3 regions of the Blastococcus montanus genome follow, and region 2 is predicted to be linked to each of the others. Evidence: predicted binding sites of a transcription regulator. Region 2 holds the regulator's gene; each other region holds the start of a gene.
The links. The regulator LexA, encoded in region 2, represses DNA repair genes until DNA is damaged. The targets are predictions, from matches to a motif close to TCGAACANNTGTTCGA.

Region 1 (3,851 bases), 1.5 Mb from region 2:
GGCGCGGCTGCGGGGTCCCCACACCTCGACGAACCGGCGGTAGGCGGCGGCGTCGGCCGGTCCGCAGGCCGCCTCGATCGACGCGCAGGTGGCGTCCAGGTCCACGGAGAACACCAGGGGACGGCCGGCGGGCCCGGGATCGCCCGGCGCGGGTGCCGGCGCGAAGCCCCAGGGGTCGCAGTCGATGTAGCGCAGCCCGTGGGCGGCGAGGTCGAGCTCCTCGACGATGCCGCTGTGCCGGATGATCACGTGCGCGCTCGAGCCGCGGTCGACCCGCACGCCGGGCCACCGCTCGACGGTGGACACCGCGCCGCCGAGGACGTCGTCGGACTCGACGACCTCCACGGTCAGGCCCTCCCGCGCCAGGTAGCAGGCGGCGACCAGGCCGTTGTGGCCCGAACCGATGACGACGACGTCGGCGGGCGGGGAGGGGGCAGGGGGTGCGGTCACGCTCGGTCGTTCGCCGCGGAGGGGCTGGGTGGATGCAGCGGGAGCCGGGCGCCGAGGATGGCGAAGGGCCGGGAGTCGCCGGGGAAGTGGTAGCCGCGGGCGAGGTCGACGAAGCCGTCGGCGCGGTACAGCCGGAAGGCCTTGGTGTCGGCGTCGGGCGTGGAGAGCAGGGCGACCGGGTGCGGCAGGCCCTCGACCAGCGCGTGCAGCAGCTGCCGGCCCAGGCCCCGGCTCTGGGCGTCGGGGTGGACGTGCAGCTCGCAGATCTCGAAGGCCCCGGGCAGCCACCTCCTGGCCGTCCGGCGGTCGAGTGCGGCCCGCACCTGGTCGTGCCACCACTGGCCGGGGGCGATGAGGTAGCCGTAGCCGAAGCCGACCAGCCGCTCACCCTCCGGCGTCTGCGCGAACGCGCCCACCGCGCGGAAGCCGGGCCGCTCGGTGTGCTGGACGGCGTAGCCGTACCGGCCGGCGACGACGCCGGAGTCGTAGCCCATCGCGAGCCCGTAGACGGTGAGCACCTCGTGCATGTGCTCCCGCATCCACGGCGGCGGCAGCTCGACGATGCGGGTGGCGGGGCGGGTGCCCGTCACGGGGACACCGCCTCGGGTGCGCCGGCGGGTGACGCGTTCCCGGCGGTGGTGGCCGTGCCCGGGCCCTCGCCCACCTCGGCAGCGGTGCCCGCGGTGAGGCGCAGCAGCTCGTCGTAGGTGGTGGGGAAGACCGCCGTCGGGTGGCCGGCCGCGGCCCACACCGCGTCGTGGCGGGCCAGCTCCACGTCGACCAGCGTGCCCAGCGGCTCGGGGTGGCCGACCGGGGCGACGCCGCCGATGGGCTGGCCGGTGTGCCGGCGGACGACGTCGGCGGGGGCGGGGGTCAGGGAACCGACCCCGAGCAGCGCCGCCACCTGGTGGACGTCGACGCGGTGCGCTCCGCTGGTGAGGATCAGCAGCGGAGCGTCGTCGGCGAGGAAGACCAGGCTGTTGACGATCGCGCCGACCGGCACGCCCAGCGCGGCGGCGGCCGCCGCCGCGGTGCGGACCTCCGCGGGCAGGACGCGGACCTCGCCGGTGGCACCGGCCTCGGCGAGGACGCGGGCGACGTCGGCCACCCGGGGGTGCGGGGGTCGGCTCATGCACTGATCCTGCCACCGCCCGAGGGGGTGGTGCCCGGCGTGTCCCGGGGCCGGGCCGACGGCGGTGCACGCGGACCCGCCGTGGTCGGGACACGGCGGTGGCGTCGCTTGACGAGGGGAGGCCGCTCGGGTCTACTGGACGTCGTTCGAACACACGTTCGAACGACGTCCGGCCTGCTCCACCCGGCCTCTTCCCCGCCGGTGGAGCGCCGTGCCGGCGTGCACGCGGGGTGAGGCGTGGGGAGTCTGTCATGAGCCGGGTGCTCGGTGAGGTCGTCGGTCGGACCGGCGAAGAGGTGCAGGTCGAGCGTGGCCCGCTGGGCCCGGTGCAGTTCTGGCGCGGGCAGTCCCGGTACGTCGTGGGCGAGCTGCTCGACTCCTGGATCGAGACGGTGCCGTGGTGGATCCGGGGTGCCGAGGCCGGGGGCGCCTCCGCCGACATGGTGGCTCCGCGGGAGGTCTGGCGGGTCGAGGCGGTCCGGGCGGGCCGCTCACGGATGAGCTTCGCCGGGGTCTACGACCTGTCGTGGGACGCGTCGGGCAACCGCTGGTGGCTCGTGCGGGTGCACGACTGATGGGCGCCGCACGAGCCGTGCCGGCCGACCAGCTGCCCCTGCCGCCCGCGCTGCCCGCCGCGGCGGCGGCGCTGCTGGACCAGGCCCACCGCGGGCTGGCCGAGGCCGCGGCGGCCACCGATCCGCGGGAGCGCTACGCCACCGCGCACCTCGGTGCGCTGCGTGCCGCCGCTGCCGTGCTGGCCGCGCGCACCCGCCCGGAGGCCGGTCGTCGCCGGCCGCGCAGTGCCTGGGTCCTGCTCGGACAGGTGGCGCCGGAGCTGGGGGAGTGGGCCACCTTCTTCGCCGCCGGGGCGGCCAAGCGGGCCGCAGCCGAGGCGGGCCTGTCCCGGGCGGTCACCGAACGGGAGGCCGACGACCTGGTCCGCGACGTCCGCGCCTTCCTCACCGTCGTCGAGACCACGCTCGGCAGCACCCCGCTGCCGGAGTCGTCCCGCTACCCGCGGCCGCACGTGGTCGGTGGAGCCCCGTCCTGGTCCGCCGGATCCCGGAAGTGAGCGAGCGTGCGAACTCACCGGTGGACAGAGCAGTCGCGGTCACGCGGCTGACGAGCTGGGGGCACCTCCCGCTTGCGGGGGACAGCAAGGAAGCCGCGTGAGTGACCCCTTCGTCCACCTGCACGTCGCCTCCGGCTACTCCATGCGGTACGGGGCCAACCACCCCGCCGATCTGGTGGCCCGCGCCGCCGAGCACGGCATGCCCGCGCTGGCCCTCACCGACCGTGACGGCATGTACGGCGCGGTGAAGTTCGCGCTGGCCTGCCGGTCGGCCGGGGTGCGACCGATCTTCGGGGTCGACCTGGCGGTGGCGCCCGCACTGGGCACCAGCGTGCCGCCGGCGCTCGCGCACGTGCTGGGCGAGGATCCCGCCGCGGCGCGGCGGCCGCGGGCGACGACGTCTGCCCGTCGGGCCCCGGCCCGCGGTGGGGCGAGCGTCGACCCGCGGCTGCCCCGGGTCACCTTCCTGGCCCGGGACGGCGCCGGCTGGCGGTCGCTGTGCCGGCTCACCAGCGCCACCCACCTGCGCGGGACCCGCGGCGAGCCGGTGAGCTCGCTGGCGATCGCCGCCGAGCACGCGACCGGGCTGACCCCGCTGCTCGGTCCCGACTCCCCGGTGGGGCGGGCGCTGCTGGCCGGCCGGGCCGATCTGGCCGCCGGGCAGCTGGACGTGTGGCGCGCCGTCTTCGGACCCGGCCTGGCGCTCGAGCTGGTGCACCACCGTGGCCGGGGTGACCGTTCCCGCGCCCAGGCGATGCTGCGGTTCGCCGCCGAGCAGCAGGTGCCGGTGGTGCTCAGCAACGCCGTCCGGTACGTCGACGCGCTGGACGCGCCGACCGCCGACGTCCTCGACGCCGCCCGGCGGCTGGTCCCGCTCGGTGCCCGGCACGTCGACCGCACCACGGCCGAGGGCTACCTGAAGTCCGGCAAGGAGATGGCCGAGGTCGCCGAGGACGTGGTCGGCCCCGACCGGGACGCCGCCCTGCGGTTGCTCGAGCGCACCGCCCGGCTGGCCGAGCAGTGCGCCGTCGATCCGGCGGGCGACCTGGGCATCGGCAGCGTCCGGTATCCCGAGCTCGACGTGGTCACCACACCGGCCGAACGGGGGATGGGCCCGGCGCAGGTGCTGCGGGCCCGCTGCGAGGCCGGGCTGGGCCGGCGCGGCATGGCGCCCACGGCACGGGTGCGGCAGCGGCT
Region 2 (3,851 bases):
TAGGGGAACCCTAGGCCGGGCTCCACAAGATGTGCAAGTGATCGTTTCCTCGGCGTGTTCCGCCCCGACACTGCCGTGCGCACGCGGAACAGCGGCCCCCACCAGTCACACGACACGCCGCGGGACGCGCCGATGCGCGCGCACCCGCCCGTCCGCCGGACCCGCGGATCCGGCGGGCGGCGACGGACGCCGACGCCGCCGGGCACCTGGCGCGTCCGGCGGCCGAGGGGGCGACGCGACGGTCAGACGCCGCGCAGGGAGCCGTCCAGCCGGGGCCGGCGGGAGTGCGGGATGCGGTCGCCGAGCCGCATCGGCCGGGTGAGCAGGTGGGCGTCCAGGCCGGCCGGGGGTGCCCACCGGCGAACGTCCGACGACACCTCGTCCGCCGGCGCCCGCCGCGCAGCGGGAACGGAGCACGCCACCGTCTGCGGGGACCCGGAGACCTGATCGGGCATCGCCCCGGGAGCCGCGTCGACGACAGCGGGCAGCATCCCCGTGTCCGCCGCCCGGTGCCGCCCGGCGTCCACCACGGGCGCGCGGTGCCGCCCCGGCGCCGGGACGGGGACCGAAGCCGCGGACGCGGCCTGCACGTCGACATCCTCCGGCGCTCTCCGGCGCCCGCCGGAGCGGGTGCGAGCGGACGACCCGCCGTGGTCGCGGATCATCGAAGAGCCCGTCGTCGTCTCGGCGCCGACCACGACCTCGCCGGCCCGGAGCGCGGACACCGCCTGCGCCGCCGCCATCTCCTGGGTCACGCGCCGCCGCGCCGACCGGGTGGCCGCCGGCGCCGGGGACTGCGGCTCGGGCAGCCGGAGGGTCGTCAGGTCGGTCCACGCCGCCTCCTCGACACCGCCCACGACGACCCGCACCCACATCTGGCAGGCCCCGGCGCCGTCGTGCCGCCACCCCAGCAGCTCGCCGGCCCACCAGGTACCGGCCTGGAAGACCTCCACGGCCTGGGGCCGACTGGTGAAGACCGCGGCGCGGTTGTCCATGACGCTCGACACCGCACGACCGTATGCGGCCGCCGAGCACGCACCGTGAACGTGCCCACACGGAGGGTTGACGAAGTCGCCGGCCGGCCCTTGTGAACCTCGTGCCGTGGCGAGCCGCCGCCCGACCGCCGCGCTGGACGCCTCAGGGCAGTGCCAGCACCTGACCGGGCACGAGGTCCGCGCTGCGCAGACCGTTCAGCGTCTGGATCTCGTCCACGACCTCACGGACGTCACGGTCGCCCGCCACACCTCCGGCGATGGACCACAGCGTGTCACCGGACTCGACGACCACGCTGGCCGTGCCCATCAGCTCGAGCCCGTCCCCTCCGCCGCCCATGACCGCCTCGCCGAGCGCGACCAGCCCCACCACGAGCGCGACGGCCAGGACCACGACCAGCCGGCGACCCCGCGCGGTCAGCCGGAGCGGCGGCGGCGCGATGCCCGGCCGGCCATCGTGGCGGCTCGGGCCTCTCGGCGCGACGGCCGGGGCGGCGGCACCATCCCGGACGGGGGCCCGCCGCCCGGGCGCCACGGCGTACGCCTCCGGCACGGGTGGCAGCACCCGGAGGTGACGCGCCGGTGGCGCCTCGACCGCAACCCGCCCCTCGGACACTCCGCCCACCGACCGCACCGCACTGCCCGTCATCGCACTTCCGCCTCTCACCTGGCCGGCGCCCGCCCACCCGAACGTGTGTTCGATTCGAACGCCTGTCCGATGTCTACCCGATGCCACCGACAGATGGGGGGCGACACGACATGGCTTCGAACACCTGTTTGAACTGGGCGGGGATCGGCGCTACGGTCGACGTCGAGGACGAGGTCGGAACGGCTGCGCGAGCAGCCGGCGAGGAGGAGACGTGACGGAGTCGAGCGGGACGTCCGGCGGCCGGCGGGCGCGCGGCGGCACCCAGGACGGGGCCGAGGCCTCGGCGACTGTCCGGACCTTTCCCGACCGGAGCGCGGACGGTGACGGCCTGACCCAGCGTCAGCGGCGCGTCCTGGAGGTCATCCGCGACTCGATCGAGCGCCGCGGCTACCCACCTTCGGTCCGGGAGATCGGCGAGGCGGTCGGCCTCTCCTCGGCCTCGTCGGTCGCCCACCAGCTGTCGGTGCTGCAGAAGAAGGGCTGGCTGCGGCGGGATCCGAACCGGCCGCGCGCTCTCGACGTGCGCCTGCCGGGCGATGCCGGCCGCACCGCCTCGGCCGTCGCCGAGCCTCCGATGGTCAGCGAGGGCGAGCGGGCCGCCGCCCCGGCCTACGTCCCGCTGGTCGGTCGCATCGCCGCGGGTGGCCCGGTGCTGGCCGAGCAGGCGGTCGAGGACGTCTTCCCGCTCCCCCGCGAGCTGGTCGGCGAGGGCACCGTGTTCATGCTGAAGGTCGCCGGTGACTCGATGGTGGAGGCGGCCATCTGCGACGGCGACTGGGTCGTCGTGCGGCAGCAGCCGACCGCCGAGAACGGCGAGATCGTGGCCGCGATGATCGACGGCGAGGCCACGGTGAAGACCTACAAGCGCCGTGACGGCCACGTGTGGCTGCTCCCGCACAACCCGGCCTACGAGCCGATCCCCGGTGACGAGGCGACGATCCTCGGCCGCGTGGTCTCGGTCCTGCGCCGGGTCTGACACGGAACCCACGTCGGGGCCCGGCCTCCGGTGGCCGGGCCCCGACGTGGGCGGTGAAGCGGACGGCTCAGCCGGCGCCCCCTCAGCGTCGCTGGTAGTCGCCGTCGCGCTTCTCGAAGAAGGCCTGCAACGCCTCCTGGTGGTCCTCGGTCCGGAACATCTCCAGGAACCGCTTGGTCTGGAGCGCCTGTCCCTGGGTGAAGTCCATCTCGAACGCTCCGGTGACCGCTTCCTTCGTGGCCTCCACCGACAGCGGCGCACGGGTGGCGATCCGCTGCGCTTTCGCCAGCGCGGCGGTCATGAGGTCGCCCGGCTCGTGGACCTCCGTCACCAGGCCCCAGTTGAGCGCCTGCTGGGCGGAGTAGCGGGCCCCGGTCAGCAGGATCTCCTTTGCCGGGCCGAGTCCGATCACACGGGGCAGGCGCCAGAAGCTGACGATGAGGCCGACGTTCACGCCCGCCGCGACGAAGAAGGCCTCGGTGGACGCGATCCGGATGTCGCAGCAGAGCGAGAACTCCAGCCCACCGCCGATCGTGGCCCCGTTGATGGCCGCGATCACCGGGGCTCGGAAGTTCTGCACCCCATTGAGGACCCGGCTGAACTCGGCCAGGTAGTCGCTGAGTTGCTCGTCGCTCATGGACTGGTCCTCGCCCAGGTGCGCACCGGCGGTGAAGGCCCGGCCTTCTCCGGTGATCACCAGGCAACGGACCTGCTCGTCGGCGTCCAGGATGTCCAGCGCCTTCATGAAGGACCGCCGGCTCTCCCAGCTGAAGGTGTTGGACGGGGGGCTGTCCAGGGTGAGGACAGCGATGTGCGGGGTCTCGTAGCGAAGGTGGACGCCGGTGCCGACATCGGTCGTGGTCACTGTCATGCTGCTTCCTCCGGTGGGGTGTTGAGTGCGACGGACGGGGACCGGCGGGACCGCCGGGTGGACGTGCCGGGCTTGCGGTCGAGCAGTCGCATCGCGATCACGGTCACCACGATGTTGATCAGCAGGATCACCACGGAGAGCGCACCCACGCGCTGGTAGAGCGACTCACTGGCCAGGTTGTAGAGCACCGTGGCCACCGTGGGATTCGCGCCGGTGTAGAGGAACACCGACATCTCCAGCTCCCGGAAGAGCAGGACGAAGTTGAGCATGCCCGCGGCCAGCAGGGAGGGCCGCAGCAACGGCACCGTGATCCGCCGCCAGGTGCGCGCCCAGGACGCTCCCAGGCTCCGGGACGCCTCTTCG
Region 3 (3,851 bases), 1.8 Mb from region 2:
TCACCCCGCGGGAGACCGAGGTGCTGGCGCTGCTGGCGCAGGGACGAACCAACCGGCAGATCGGTGCGGCGCTCTACATCAGCGAGAAGACCGCGAGCGTGCACGTCAGCAACATCCTGGCCAAGCTCGGCGCGAACGGCCGCACCGAGGCCGTCGCGATCGCGGCGGCCCGTGGTCTCCTGGTCGACCGGTGATGTTCCACGTCACGTCGTCGCGGAACCGGGCGTCCATCGAGAAGTACGGGCTCGACTGGCGGCGGATGGGTGCCGCACCGGGGATCGCGGGCAGCCCGGTGCCGGAGCAGGAAGGGTGCTTCCTCGCGCCCGACGAGTGGACGGCCGACTACTTCGTCGCCATGAACAACACCGGCGGTCCGGTGGACGTCTGGGCCGTCGACGAGGTGGACCCGGCCGACCTCCTGACCTCCGGCGAGGGCTACGACTACTTCCCGGGGATCATCCCGCCCACGCGGCTGCGCCTCGTGCGCGCCGACATCCCGCCGGCGGAGAACTGAACGGCGCGCCTCAGAGCATGGTGCGGAGGCGCTCCCGGCGGGCGCGGAGCACGTCGACCGACGCAGAGGCCGACGGCGGGCCGGGCACCGACTGGCGCAGCTGGGTGTGCACCACGGCCTGCGGCTGCGAGGTGCGCGCCGCGACCCGGTTGACCAGGCGGTTGATCTCCCGGCGCAGCTCCGCGGCGTCGCGCCACGAGCGGCCGGCGTCGTCCTCGTCGGGGTGGTCCTCGACGACCATGAAGTCGTCAGCGGCATCCCGGTGGCTCTGCGCGATGCGGATCCGCAGCTCGTCGTCCCGCTTGGCCAGCAGCGACGCCGTCTGCTCGGGGGTCAACAACCCGGGGATGCCGAGGAAGTCCTCCTCCTCGGGTGCGACCAGCGCCGGGCGGCCCTCACCGGTGTGCGCCGTCCCGCTGCTCAGCACGTGGGCGAAGCGGGCGTCGGCCTCGAGGGCCTCCCACTGCTTCATCTCGCCCTCCTTCGGCTCCCGCGGCGGCAGGTCGAGCGCCTCGAGCTCCTCGTCGGGCTGGGTCCGCGGCGGCGGCATGACGTGGTTGCGCTGCTCCTCCATGGAGGCGGCCAGCGACAGCAGCGGGCGGACGGCGGGGAGGAACACGGTCGCCGACTCGTGCGGCGATCGGGAGCGGACCACGCGGCCGACGGCCTGCGCGAAGAACAGCGGGGTCCGGTACGAGGTCATCCACGCGAGGACGGCGGCCCGCGGGACGTCGACGCCCTCGGAGATCATCCGGACGCAGACGGCGATGCGTGCGGAGCCGGTCGCGAAGCGCTCGATCTTCTTCGACGCCTTCGGGTCGTCGGAGAGGATCAGCTCGGCCGGCTTGCCGGTGACCCGGCGGACGATCTTCGCGTAGGCGCGGGCGTCGTCCTGGTCGCTGGCGAGGATCAGCCCGGCGGCGTCGGGCATGCCGCCCTCCTCGCGCAGGTGGGTGATCCGGTCGTCCATGGCGGCGATGACGTGCGGCACCCACTGGCCCTTGGGGTCCAGCGCCGTCCGCCAGGCCTGCATCTCCACCGACTTGGTGCCGGCCTCGCTCAGCGACGCGGCGACGACCTCGCCGGCGGAGTTCCGCCAGCGCGAGGTGCCCGTGTAGGCGGCGAAGACGACCGGGCGGACGACGTTGTCGGCGAGCGCCTCCTTGTAGCCGTAGGTGTAGTCGGCGCGGCTGACCAGGCCACCGGCCTCGCCCTCGAAGGTGTCCTCCTCGTACCGGACGAAGGGGATGCGTTCGTCGGGCTTTGTGCGGAACGGCGTCCCGGTCAGGCACAGCCGGCGCGCGGCCATGCCGTAGGCATCCTCGACCGCCTCGCCCCAGGACAGACCGTCACCGGCGTGGTGCACCTCGTCGAGGATTACCAGCGACTTGACGGCGGTGGACCGGGCCGCGTGCAGCATCGGCTTGCCCGCCACCTGCGCGTACGTGGTCACGTAGCCCTGGGTGCCGGCGCGCACCGGGCCGACGGCGTTGGTGAGGTTGGGGTCGAGGACGATGCCCATGGCGTCGGCGGCCTCGGCCCACTGCAGGCGCAGGTGGTCGGTGGGGGCGACCACGATCACGCGGGCGACCTCCCGCCGCGAGAGCAGCCGCGCGGCCAGGGTCAGGGCGAAGGTCGTCTTGCCGGCGCCCGGCGTAGCGGTGACCAGGAAGTCCTTGGGGGAGGCCTCCTCGTACTGGCCGAGGGCGGCCTGCTGCCATGCCCGGAGCGGTCGGCTGGTCGTCTGCGGGGCCCGGGCCGCCGCTGCTGCTGCAGTCGCCATGTCGGGACCCATCTTCGCTGCCGCGCAGACGACACGCCCAACCGGTCTCCTGCCGCGTGCCCCGCGCCCGCCGACGTATGGCGGACGGCGGCATCGGCCCTGACCTGCGCAGATACCGGGACGCCGTGGCGGGTGTGGCGATCGTCATGTCCGGAACGGACCGCCTCGTCACGCCCCGGCGGTCACGTCGATCCCAGGAGTCCCGCGGGCGCGGAGCGGGACGGCGATTTCTGTCGGTGGTCGAACTTACGATCGAAGACGTGATCGACGGCCGGCAGCAGACGGGTGAGCAGCCGGCCGCGCCTGCCGCCGGGTGGGCGTCGGACCCGCTCGGTGCCGTCCAGGCCGCCGATCGCGAGATCGCCCGGCAGACCGCCCTGCGCGCACGGGCGGGCGCGGAGTTCGCCGCCACCCGCCCCGCGTCGGCCGACCGGCAACCGGGTGAGCCCGGCGCGATGGGCGAGGAGCGCCGTGCGGCGCGCGCGGACGTGCTGGCAGATGTCAGCGAGTGGGCGGTCCAGGAGCTGGCCGTCGCGCTGTCCATCTCCTCCCAGGCGGCGCAGACGCTCCTGATCCGCTCGTTGACGCTCGTGCACCGGCTGCCGCGCACCCTCGCCGCGCTCGAGTCGGGTGCCCTGCACGTCGGCCACCTGTGGCCGCTGCTGGAGAAGGTGGCGCCCATCGTGAACGCGACGGTCAGGGCACGGGTGGAGGCCGACCTGCTCGCCTGGGCCGCCGGACGGGTCACCACTCCCGCCCAGCTGGGCGCGAAGGCGCGCAGGATGGTGCTGGCCCGGGACGCCAGGGACGCCGCCGGGCGGCTGACCGCCCGGCTGCGGGAACGGGGCGTGTTCGTCCGGCCGGACGCCGCCGACGGGATGGCCGTGCTCCACGCGCTGCTCACGGTGCCGGAGGCGCAGGCGCTGGTCGACGCCCTCGGCCGCTACGCCGATGCGCTGGCCGACGATCCGGACGACCGGCGGACCCGCGGCCAGAAGATGGCTGACTGCCTCCTCGACTGCGTGCTGCGGCCGGGGGAGACCGACCTCCCGCCCGTGCAGGCGCAGCTCACCGTGGTCGCCGGGGTGAGCACCCTGGCCGGCGGTGACGAGCCCGGCGAGATCGGCGGGGAGCCGGTGCCCGCGGAGATGGTGCGGGCCCTGGCCCGGGCCCTCGGCCTGCTGCCCGGCGTCGCTGCGCCGCCGGACGACCTCGACTCCATCGCCGACCCGGTCGCGGACGCGCCGCCTGCAGCGCGGCACGCGGACGCGCTGTCCTCACCGGCAGCCCCGCCGGCCACGGACCCGGTGACGGCCGAGGACCGCGCCCTGGAGGAGTGGTGGGCCGCCGTCGAGGAACGGGTCCTCGCCGAGGGATGGGGTGGCGCGGAGGCGCCGCCGCCGGAGGAGCAGCTCAGGCTCTGGAACGAGGAAGCTGCCTGGCAGGAGCGGTACTGGGACGACCTCGACCGGGACGACCACGGCTGGGACGTGGAGCCGAGCACCGGCACCGACCCCGATCGGATCCCGGACGACCGCGATGAGGGCCGCGGCG

Region 1: ABDB74_RS07770 (DUF6504 family protein) is a predicted target of LexA. The motif match lies at 1,729-1,744, and genes of this name have one in related genera.
Region 3: ABDB74_RS02815 (DUF222 domain-containing protein) is a predicted target of LexA. The motif match lies at 2,538-2,553, and genes of this name have one in related genera.

The regions. Positions count from the first base shown of each region.
Region 1 is NZ_CP155551.1:1,580,234-1,584,084, forward strand. Features, by position in the region: gene ABDB74_RS07755 (NAD(P)/FAD-dependent oxidoreductase) at 1-450, opposite strand, end outside; gene ABDB74_RS07760 (GNAT family N-acetyltransferase) at 447-1,040, opposite strand; gene ABDB74_RS07765 (YbaK/EbsC family protein) at 1,037-1,582, opposite strand; gene ABDB74_RS07770 (DUF6504 family protein) at 1,834-2,157, shown strand; gene ABDB74_RS07775 (SAV_6107 family HEPN domain-containing protein) at 2,157-2,654, shown strand; gene ABDB74_RS07780 (DNA polymerase III subunit alpha) at 2,752-3,851, shown strand, end outside.
Region 2 is NZ_CP155551.1:3,073,799-3,077,649, forward strand. Features, by position in the region: gene ABDB74_RS14650 (hypothetical protein) at 243-1,007, opposite strand; gene ABDB74_RS14655 (LysM peptidoglycan-binding domain-containing protein) at 1,138-1,386, opposite strand; gene lexA (transcriptional repressor LexA) at 1,853-2,617, shown strand; gene ABDB74_RS14665 (enoyl-CoA hydratase/isomerase family protein) at 2,700-3,488, opposite strand; gene ABDB74_RS14670 (iron ABC transporter permease) at 3,485-3,851, opposite strand, start outside.
Region 3 is NZ_CP155551.1:594,666-598,516, forward strand. Features, by position in the region: gene ABDB74_RS02800 (AAA family ATPase) at 1-194, shown strand, start outside; gene ABDB74_RS02805 (hypothetical protein) at 191-514, shown strand; gene ABDB74_RS02810 (DEAD/DEAH box helicase family protein) at 525-2,297, opposite strand; gene ABDB74_RS02815 (DUF222 domain-containing protein) at 2,558-3,851, shown strand, end outside.